DNA from 4 places in the Paenibacillus bovis genome. Region 4 is predicted to be linked to each of the others. Evidence: riboswitches for the same ligand, from Rfam matches in the RefSeq annotation. Region 4 holds a riboswitch; each other region holds the start of a gene.

Region 1 (2,204 bases), 510 kb from region 4:
CCAGCACAGGATCGTCAGGCTGACGGACAGGGGAAAGGCAAAGACCGTACACCGCTCATTGTAATCTGTCATGGCTTCGTGGGTAGCCGGATCGGTGTAGATCGTTTGTTTGTTAACAGTGCGCGCGAACTTGCGGCTGACGGATATATGGTCGTTCGTTTTGATTATGCGGGCTGTGGGGAAAGCAGTGGTCTGTATGGTCAGCAGGGCCTGGATTCCATGGTGGCGCAGACACGCAGTGTACTTGATTATGTGATGAATTGCAGTGATATCGATCCAACGCGGGTGACGCTGATCGGTCACAGTCTTGGCGGGGCGGTGGCGATTCTGACAGCGGTGCGCGATCACCGGGTCAAGCATCTGGTGCTCTGGTCGGCGGTCGGGCACCCGTTTAATGATATCGTCAAAATTGTAGGCCGCGAGACGTATGATCAGGCCGTGATCGAAGGAGAAGCGGATTATCTGGGATACTGCTTTAAGCCGGTGTATTTTGAGTCATTGGGCAATTACCAGCCATTTATCGAAGCGCGGCAGTTCAGCGGAGATGTATTGGTTGTACATGGTACTGGCGATGATGTGATTCCGGTGGATTATGCCTTTTTGTATCAGCAGGAATTCTGGACCCGGCAGGAAGGGCGCTGCGACAAGCAGATTATTTTCCAGGCGGATCATACATATTCGTCGGGGCCACATCGCCGTGAGCTGCTCCGGTATACCCGGGAATGGCTGGCCGGTCGCGAAGCTGCGCAGACACAGTGGCAGCACTGGATGATCTAGACAGATTACGATCCTGACGGAATAGACTTCATTCTGCTGTGAACCGCTGGATCGGAGATTTGACAGTCCACCGATATCCTTATAAGATCGTAACTACAAGAGCATGGCAGATACAGCTGTGGCGTTATCGCCGACAGATGATTCTCTGCTGCTCATCATATCGCTTTGAATTCACTAGGGGAGCCGTAGAGGCTGAGACGGATATGAATCCGGACCCTTGGAACCTGATCTGGGTTATACCAGCGGAGGGAAGTGGACGCGGATATTCACTCATGCCTGATAAGGCACTTTATACCTGAATGAATGATACGGCCCATTAATCTCCTGCTGGAGGTGAATGGGTCTTTTTTGTATATGCGTTATATCGTTGTATCGCCAAAGGAGGAGAAGAAACATGTCGTTTTTGCAAAAGGTACGTCAGCAAAATCCGCTGGTACACAATATTACCAATGTAGTAGTAACCAATTTTACAGCAAATGGTCTGCTTGCCCTGGGGGCATCGCCGTTTATGGCTTATGCCCACGAGGAGGTAGCTGATGTGGCAGCGATGGCTGGCGCGGTCATGCTCAATATGGGTACGCTGGATGAATATACGCTGCAGTCGATTCTGCTGGCTGGACAATCAGCCAACCGGGCGGGAGTACCCGTTGTATTCGATCCGGTAGGAGCGGGGGCGACTCCTTACCGCACGGCAGCAGCCCGTCAGGTGACGGAGCAGATGCAGGTTGATATTTTGCGCAGCAATATCGCAGAGCTCGCTCACGTCGCCGGCGCGGAATGGACGATTCGGGGCGTCGATGCCGGAGCTGGTGAAGGGGATCGTGTGAAGCTGGCTCAGCAATCGGCCCGGCAGCTGGGAACGCTGGTCGTGGTAACCGGACAGGAAGATATCGTTACGGATGGAGAGACGACATGGATCGTCAGCAATGGGCATGAACTGCTGACCCGGATCACCGGTGCAGGCTGCCTGCTGAGTTCGGTAGTAGCCGCTTTTGCAGCAGTGAGCGGAGGCAGGGAATACTGGCTGTCCGCTGCAACCGAAGCGCTGGCTTTTTATGGAACAGCTGCAGAGATTGCGGCAGAGCGCACCGCAGGACAGGGAACCGGCAGCTTCCAGATCGAGCTGATCAACCAGCTGTCTCTGCTGACACCGGACGAGCTGCAAAAGCGGGCACGAATCGAGCAGCTGTAGGAAGGCATCGTCGCAACAGATAGTAGTGCAGCGAAATTCATAATACCAATCCTATGCCCATCTATATATTTCTATACCAAAGGAGAGAACAGCGATGAGTATTCATCAGGCATTAACGATTGCAGGCTCGGATAGTGGTGGCGGCGCGGGTATACAGGCTGACCTGAAAACCTTTCAGGAATTGGGTGTCTACGGCATGTCCGTGATTACGGCTGTCACGGCGCAGAATACGGCG
Region 2 (2,204 bases), 520 kb from region 4:
CATCTCGACCGCTGCGGCTGCCACTTCGGCGATCAGCGCCGCGCCCGGCTTGCGAATAATATAGGCGACAATAGGGCTGGCAATAATCCAGATGCCGAACATAAATCCGGCGCCTACCGGCCCGACCAGTGCCGAGATCGGAATCCACAGTGTGGACCAGCCCAGATATAGTACGCCGCAGGCTACTGCCAGAATTACAGTCAGCACAACCTCTTTCATTTTCCAGTTCATACGGAGGTTACCTCCAGCTGAACCGGCCAGTCTTCCAGCGTATACGCCATATCCCAGAACATATATTCAAACTGGCAGCTGAGAATAAAATGCTGCTTCATCCGCTCACGGTGCGCCGGCGTAGATGCCGCGGCAATCTCATCGAGACGCGTACAGAACCGGCTCGTAATCGTATCGGTCCGGTTGCCATAGAAGTCGATCCAGTCATAGAACGGATGGGACACATCCGGCTTCACATCTTCCATCAGCCGCTTGCCAATCTCCCAGTACGTCCATGGGCATGGCAGCAGTACTGCCAGAATATCGCCCAGATCACCTTCCTGCGCAGCGGTCAGCATATGACGGATATAGTTGTGTGCCGATGGGGCTACCGGATAGCCCTGCAGCTGCTCATACGGTACACCGGCAACATGGCAGAAGTTATTGTGCGGATGGACTTCACTGTTCAGTACAAAAGAAATCTGCTGATTGAACATATCCATATCCTCGCGGCGGCTGCATTTGGAGATTGCTGTTCCATAGATTCGCATAAAGGCATTCAAGTACTCAAAATCCTGCTTTACATAGTGAACCAGCTGCTCGGACTGCAGATCGCCTCTGGCAATCCCCTGTACAAATGGATGGTTGTAAATCGCCTCAAATACCGGATCGGCCGCCTGTCTGATTTCTGCTGAAAAACTCATACAATTATCTCTCCCTTATCTGAAGTGTTCGGAAAGAACCTCCCCGGGAAAATGGATGCTGACCGGCAGCTTATTTACAGGAACTGCTGCCGGATCACGGACGCTGATGCTGTATATCCACGCAAAAAAGCCGCTCTCTATGGAGCGGCAGAATAATGGCATAGTTAGCCCTGCTCGGTCTCCACTTTCCTACGCTAGTACGAACTAGATCAGGTTCCAAGGGTCCGAGTCGATCTCGTCTCAGCCAGTATATGGCTCCCCTAGTGGTCTTTCACAATATAAGACTACTGTTTCCACTGCTGCATTAGGTGCCAGCAACGGATGTGACAGAAGTCTGTTTGATTGCCTTTTACTCTACACAGCATCGGTTCAGCTGTCAAGATCATCCATATCGGCAGCAGCAGCCCTATTGGCAGCCAGCAGGCACGATAATTCTGTTTTTGCCAGCTCGGCGGCTTGGCAAAATATATGGTGATTTGCTCAAATAACGAGTAAATATAGGTCTCAACGGGTATGTGTATTACATTGGAATGAGGAAATAAAAGGAAATTCATAGATGTCGGATCTACTCTGGAGGGAACATCATGTCACCACATATACCGCATGATCAGCTCAATGTTGTTATTACCGGCGCTTCCAGCGGCACAGGGCGCGGACTTGCCGAACGGCTTGCTGCCGAAGGCGCCAGCGTCGTTATCGCCGCCCGCCGCACTCATTTGCTCAAGGAAATGGAGCGTCAGTACGCTCCCAAAATGATCGCTGTCACCGCCGATGTCAGCCGGGAAGAAGGCATTGCTGCCGTATTCGAAGCAGCCATGTCACAGCTGGGGCGGATCGATGTATGGGTCAATAATGCCGGAGCGATTGCAATCGGTCCTTTTACCGAGTCGCCGCTCGCTGCTCTGGCACAGATGACCCGCATTAATCTGCTTGGCAATATGTATGGCAGCCATTATGCGCTGCGCCAATTCAAGCAGCAGGGCTACGGAACGCTGATTAACGTCTCTTCTTTTGCCAGCAAAGTAGCCTTTCCTTATCTTGCCGCCTATAGCGGCAGCAAATCAGCCATATCCGGTCTCAGCTATGCGCTCAATCAGGAAATGCAGCTGGAAGGCAGAACAGATATTCATGTCTGCGCTGTCCATCCATGGGTGATGAATACGCCGTGGACCGAGCATGCTGCCAATTACAGTGGTCACGAGATTGATATGAAGCCGCTGGATGATCCGGACGATATTATTGATGCCATGTACCGACTGATCGACCATCCACAGGAAAGTGTTGAAGTAG
Region 3 (2,204 bases), 2.7 Mb from region 4:
CCAGCATACCTCCAGCCGCTCCGGACGAACCGGAAGCTGGCTGATTTTTCTCGATCAGGGCAACTTTCATGCCTTTTAACGATAATTCATAAGCGATCGAGGCACCGATTACACCCGCTCCAACTACAATTGCATCGTAATGACCATTACTTCTCATACCGTTTCCTGCCTTCCTGATTCGATCTTGCCGATACGAGCAGCTGCAGCAGATAACGCTGCTGCATAAGCTGAAGCCTGTTCCAATGGATTCTTTGCAGCAAAGATTCCGGACATTACAGCTATACCGGCTGCTCCCGTACTTATCAGTTCCTCTGCATGATGAGGCTGTATCCCTCCGATCGCAATAACAGGTATATCTACGACAGCACATATTTGGCGCAGCTGCTCTACTCCCCGGGCAGGAACTCCTGGCTTGGAGGCTGTCTCATAGATATGTCCATAAAAAACATAATCTATTCCTTCCCGTTCTGCCTGAATCGCTTGTGCAGCAGTGTGTACTGATCTCCCCAGCCGAAAAGATTCTTTTTGCCAAAAATCCAATACAGACTCTGAATCTGCTGCTGGTGCATGATACTGTCTCCTCTGTCTGCTGGTACTTGCCCCGGTCTGATCATTACCGGATAGTGCATTTACATTTACCTCGTGTTTCTCTGGCAGAGATCGGACAAAACTTTGCAGCTCGGTTAAATGAGCACCTCCCAGCTTCAGCTCCGCAGCAAGCTGTATCCTGCTATTTAGCCGAATAGCAGCAGCAGGTATCCCTGCGTTTAACATGGCTTGTACCAGTTCATATACCTGTTTATCCGACCACTGCTTTTCCCGGATATGGATCGCTGTTACCTGGGAGTAAATCTGCCTGCTAACTGAAAGTATTTTCTCTGCTGTCTGATTGCCTGTACTCACCACATGCAGCTCCATTTTGCACCCCCCACAGATCTCCAATCTCTATCTGTATCACGGAATAACGAACACCTTCTCTGTTTTCCCAAATGGTAAGGCGGCCAGCTGGCATTGTATATTGCAAAATAATGCAAAAAAACCACCTTCCAAAGGAAAGTGGCTGTTTGGTATAAACAATAACAGGACGATCTGCATCGCTGCCTGCCGAAGCATAATCTGGTTGGATCATTCATTATATCTCCATGTACATTCCGGAACATTGCGATCCAAAAGGATGCTGATCCCGTCCATGATATACAGGGAATACATAATGATTCCTTGTATATACAATATGCAGATTGCTGTACTATTATTAATTACTTTATACAGCCTGCGTTGTCAGAGTAGATATATCCATATTATCCAAGATTATTCTTCTGCCACTTCCCTACGCTGGTATAATCCAGATCAGGTACAAAGGGTTCGGCAATCAGTTCTGCCATCTCAGCCATTACAGGCTCCCCCGTGTGTTGTCGCTATTCAATTTAAGCATATTTATCTTAGCAAAACTGTTCTTATAAAGCAAATACTATGTATGCACAGGAAATTTGATAACAGCTCCTGAAACTACAGAAATGCCGCCCAGCTGTTCGAGAATTGCTGCTGCAAGAAAGAAGGATTGTCGCAAAAATTCAGCCGATTGAGCAGATGTATCGTGGCTACCATCTAGCATCAATTGATGTCTCATAAAAGAAAACAGATTTTGCGCATTCCATGCATCTTCAAAATCCTGATAAGCATTGAGCCGGTATATATCTTGTTCTACTTTAAATTGATTTGCTATCCAGGCAGCGGTAAGTGCTGATTCCGTTTGATAGGCACCCAATACAGGAATCCATACTCTGGAACGCATTACTTCATGATGAGCATATTCATGAAAAAAGGTATTGAGCTGTACAAGATCCTGACCCAGATTGACAATGACAAGATCAGCTTCTGCAAGCAGGGGCATCTGCTCTAACCCCGAACCGGCATCCAACAGAATCAGATCATAGCACAGACCTGCAGTATGAAGCATGTATTTCCAGAAAAGATCATCTGCCGGAATGGGTGCTGCCTTATCAGTACCTGCCAGAAGATCAAGCCGATTCTGGAGCAATGCAATCATATAACTGGATACATTACTGCGAGTCAGAATACCCGACTTGTATGAATAATACAGCCGATCAATGCCTGGTATAGAGCGTCTGTCAGCATTGTCGGCAGAAATATCTGTATCTGTACTTGTACTCAGCAGACCTGCTTCAACACTGTGATAACGATAT
Region 4 (2,204 bases):
GCGCATAACGTTCCGGAAATACGGATATTGCCAGTTCTTTTCCCCATCTACATTGGGTGTGAATCGGCTGACCATATGATAAATGAGCGGTCTTCTCATCAATAACGATCCCAGAAACAACGCTCCTACCCCGGCTGTAATAAAGGACTCACGCATCAACAGCAGCTTCTCGCTGCCTCCGAGCAATACCATCACGAGCGACAGAACAAAGGTAAACAGCATAATGCTTCCAAATACATCCAGATTCCGGTGCCGGTACAGATGGATCAGATTATCCAGCAGAGGCACCACGGTCGCAATAGATAGGGCTGTAAGACTGCTCATGTACGGTTTGAGCAGAATATAGATCAACCATGGAATCAATCCATTGATAATCAGGGTCATGATAATGTATTTTCGGCCAGGCATTGCGGACATAGCCCCATCTCCTTTAGTTCAAAAAATCATAAGAATTATGTATACAGGAATTATATATTTAAATTTATGCATAATCATCCCACTTTAAGCTTAGATCGTCTACGTCTATAGACCGAAATAACCCGTAATTCGGCTGCCAACCATACTATATACAATCATTTCCTCAAAATAACAAAAGTTGACAATTATATTCCGATCGACATATAGTGTTAACTGTATCCACTAGGGGCGCCTGTACGGGCTGAGATAAAGCATCTGCTTTGGTCCCTTTGAACCTGATCTGGGTCATGCCAGCGTAGGAAAGTGGTTGAGACTTCGTTGATACGACGATACGGTTTCTGCCGCTTCCTGCCCGGAGGCGGCTTTGTGCTGTCCATGGGAGGAGGCCGGGTAGACGAATCGTCAATCTGCGTATGTACATAGATAGCAGGCAGATCGAAACAGATGGTGAATAGACTACGGAATGTGCATGGAGCGCAGGCAGCAGATGTACCTGTACTCGTTGCGCGGAAGCATTTTGATACTGATTATCGGTCTATTTTGTACCCCCATCCAGGGAGCTAACCTCTCTTTGTCTCCTGCCGGAGCTGGAGCTACACAATCGGCCGCTCTATGCCTGTTGCTGGACGCTTCATCGTACCGCAGATATCTGCTCGCACGGTCTCCTCTTCCCTTTGTGCTTCCATCCCTGTATTAGTACGTCTCCTGGCGGATATCTACATTCGTGAGGAGGTTTTTTATTTATATGACTATTTTTCAGACCCCATTACCCGGCAGCCGTAAAGTATACATTCAGGGTTCACGTGCCGATATTCAGGTACCCGTACGCGAGATTGCTTTATCAGACAGCGAGATTCGCGGAGAGATCGTTCCCAATGGACCGCTGCATATTTATGATTCCAGCGGTCCTTATACCGATCCCGGACAGGAAGTGAATATCCGGCAGGGACTGGCTCCGCTTCGGCAGAACTGGATCGCAGAGCGAATGGATACGGTACACTACGAAGGCCGCCATGTACGTCCCCAGGATAACGGATTCCAGAGCAGTGAGCGCGAAGCCCGGCAGGGTGCCGAACTATTCCCGCAGAATGATCGGCAGCCGAAGGCGGCACTGCCTGGCGCCAATGTGACCCAGCTGCATTATGCACGACAGGGGATTATTACGCCGGAGATGGAGTTTATCGCCCTGCGTGAAGGCATGGAGCCTGAATTTGTCCGCTCCGAAGTGGCTGCCGGACGGGCGGTCATTCCGTCCAATATCAACCACCCCGAGAGTGAGCCGATGATTATCGGTCGTCATTTTCATGTAAAAATCAATGCCAATATCGGCAACTCGGCTGTCGCTTCCTCGATCGAAGAAGAAGTAGAGAAGATGACCTGGGCGATCCGCTGGGGAGCCGATACAATCATGGATCTATCTACCGGCAAAAATATTCATACAACAAGGGAATGGATCATTCGCAATTCACCGGTACCGGTAGGTACGGTTCCTATTTATCAGGCACTGGAAAAGGTCAATGGCCGGGCGGAAGATCTGAGCTGGGAAGTATTCCGTGATACGCTGATCGAGCAGGCCGAGCAAGGTGTGGATTATTTTACGATTCATGCCGGTGTACTGCTGCGCTATATTCCGCTGACAGCCAATCGGGTGACCGGCATTGTCAGTCGGGGCGGATCGATTATGGCAGCATGGTGTCTGGCGCATCATCGGGAGAATTTTCTATATACGCATTTCGAAGAGATTTGCGAAATTATGAAGCGTTATGATATCACTTTCTCCCTCGGTG

The links. Region 4 has a riboswitch for thiamine pyrophosphate ahead of thiC (phosphomethylpyrimidine synthase ThiC). Riboswitches for the same ligand answer to the same signal wherever they lie in the genome.
Region 1: linked by a shared signal. The riboswitch ahead of thiM (hydroxyethylthiazole kinase) and the one ahead of thiC (phosphomethylpyrimidine synthase ThiC) in region 4 are both predicted to bind thiamine pyrophosphate.
Region 2: linked by a shared signal. The riboswitch ahead of tenA (thiaminase II) and the one ahead of thiC (phosphomethylpyrimidine synthase ThiC) in region 4 are both predicted to bind thiamine pyrophosphate.
Region 3: linked by a shared signal. The riboswitch ahead of AR543_RS24330 (hypothetical protein) and the one ahead of thiC (phosphomethylpyrimidine synthase ThiC) in region 4 are both predicted to bind thiamine pyrophosphate.

The regions. Positions count from the first base shown of each region.
Region 1 is NZ_CP013023.1:1,453,108-1,455,311, forward strand. It holds gene AR543_RS06200 (alpha/beta hydrolase) at 1-777, shown strand, start outside; TPP riboswitch at 944-1,045, shown strand; gene thiM (hydroxyethylthiazole kinase) at 1,172-1,969, shown strand; gene thiD (bifunctional hydroxymethylpyrimidine kinase/phosphomethylpyrimidine kinase) at 2,064-2,204, shown strand, end outside.
Region 2 is NZ_CP013023.1:417,136-419,339, forward strand. It holds gene AR543_RS01800 (ECF transporter S component) at 1-231, opposite strand, end outside; gene tenA (thiaminase II) at 228-914, opposite strand; TPP riboswitch at 1,084-1,186, opposite strand; gene AR543_RS01810 (SDR family NAD(P)-dependent oxidoreductase) at 1,499-2,204, shown strand, end outside.
Region 3 is NZ_CP013023.1:3,613,526-3,615,729, forward strand. It holds gene thiO (glycine oxidase ThiO) at 1-157, opposite strand, end outside; gene AR543_RS15310 (thiamine phosphate synthase) at 154-918, opposite strand; gene AR543_RS24330 (hypothetical protein) at 860-1,129, opposite strand; TPP riboswitch at 1,307-1,414, opposite strand; gene AR543_RS15315 (CpaE/TadZ family protein) at 1,469-2,047, opposite strand.
Region 4 is NZ_CP013023.1:939,706-941,909, reverse strand. It holds gene AR543_RS04090 (VC0807 family protein) at 1-417, opposite strand, end outside; TPP riboswitch at 632-736, shown strand; gene thiC (phosphomethylpyrimidine synthase ThiC) at 1,163-2,204, shown strand, end outside.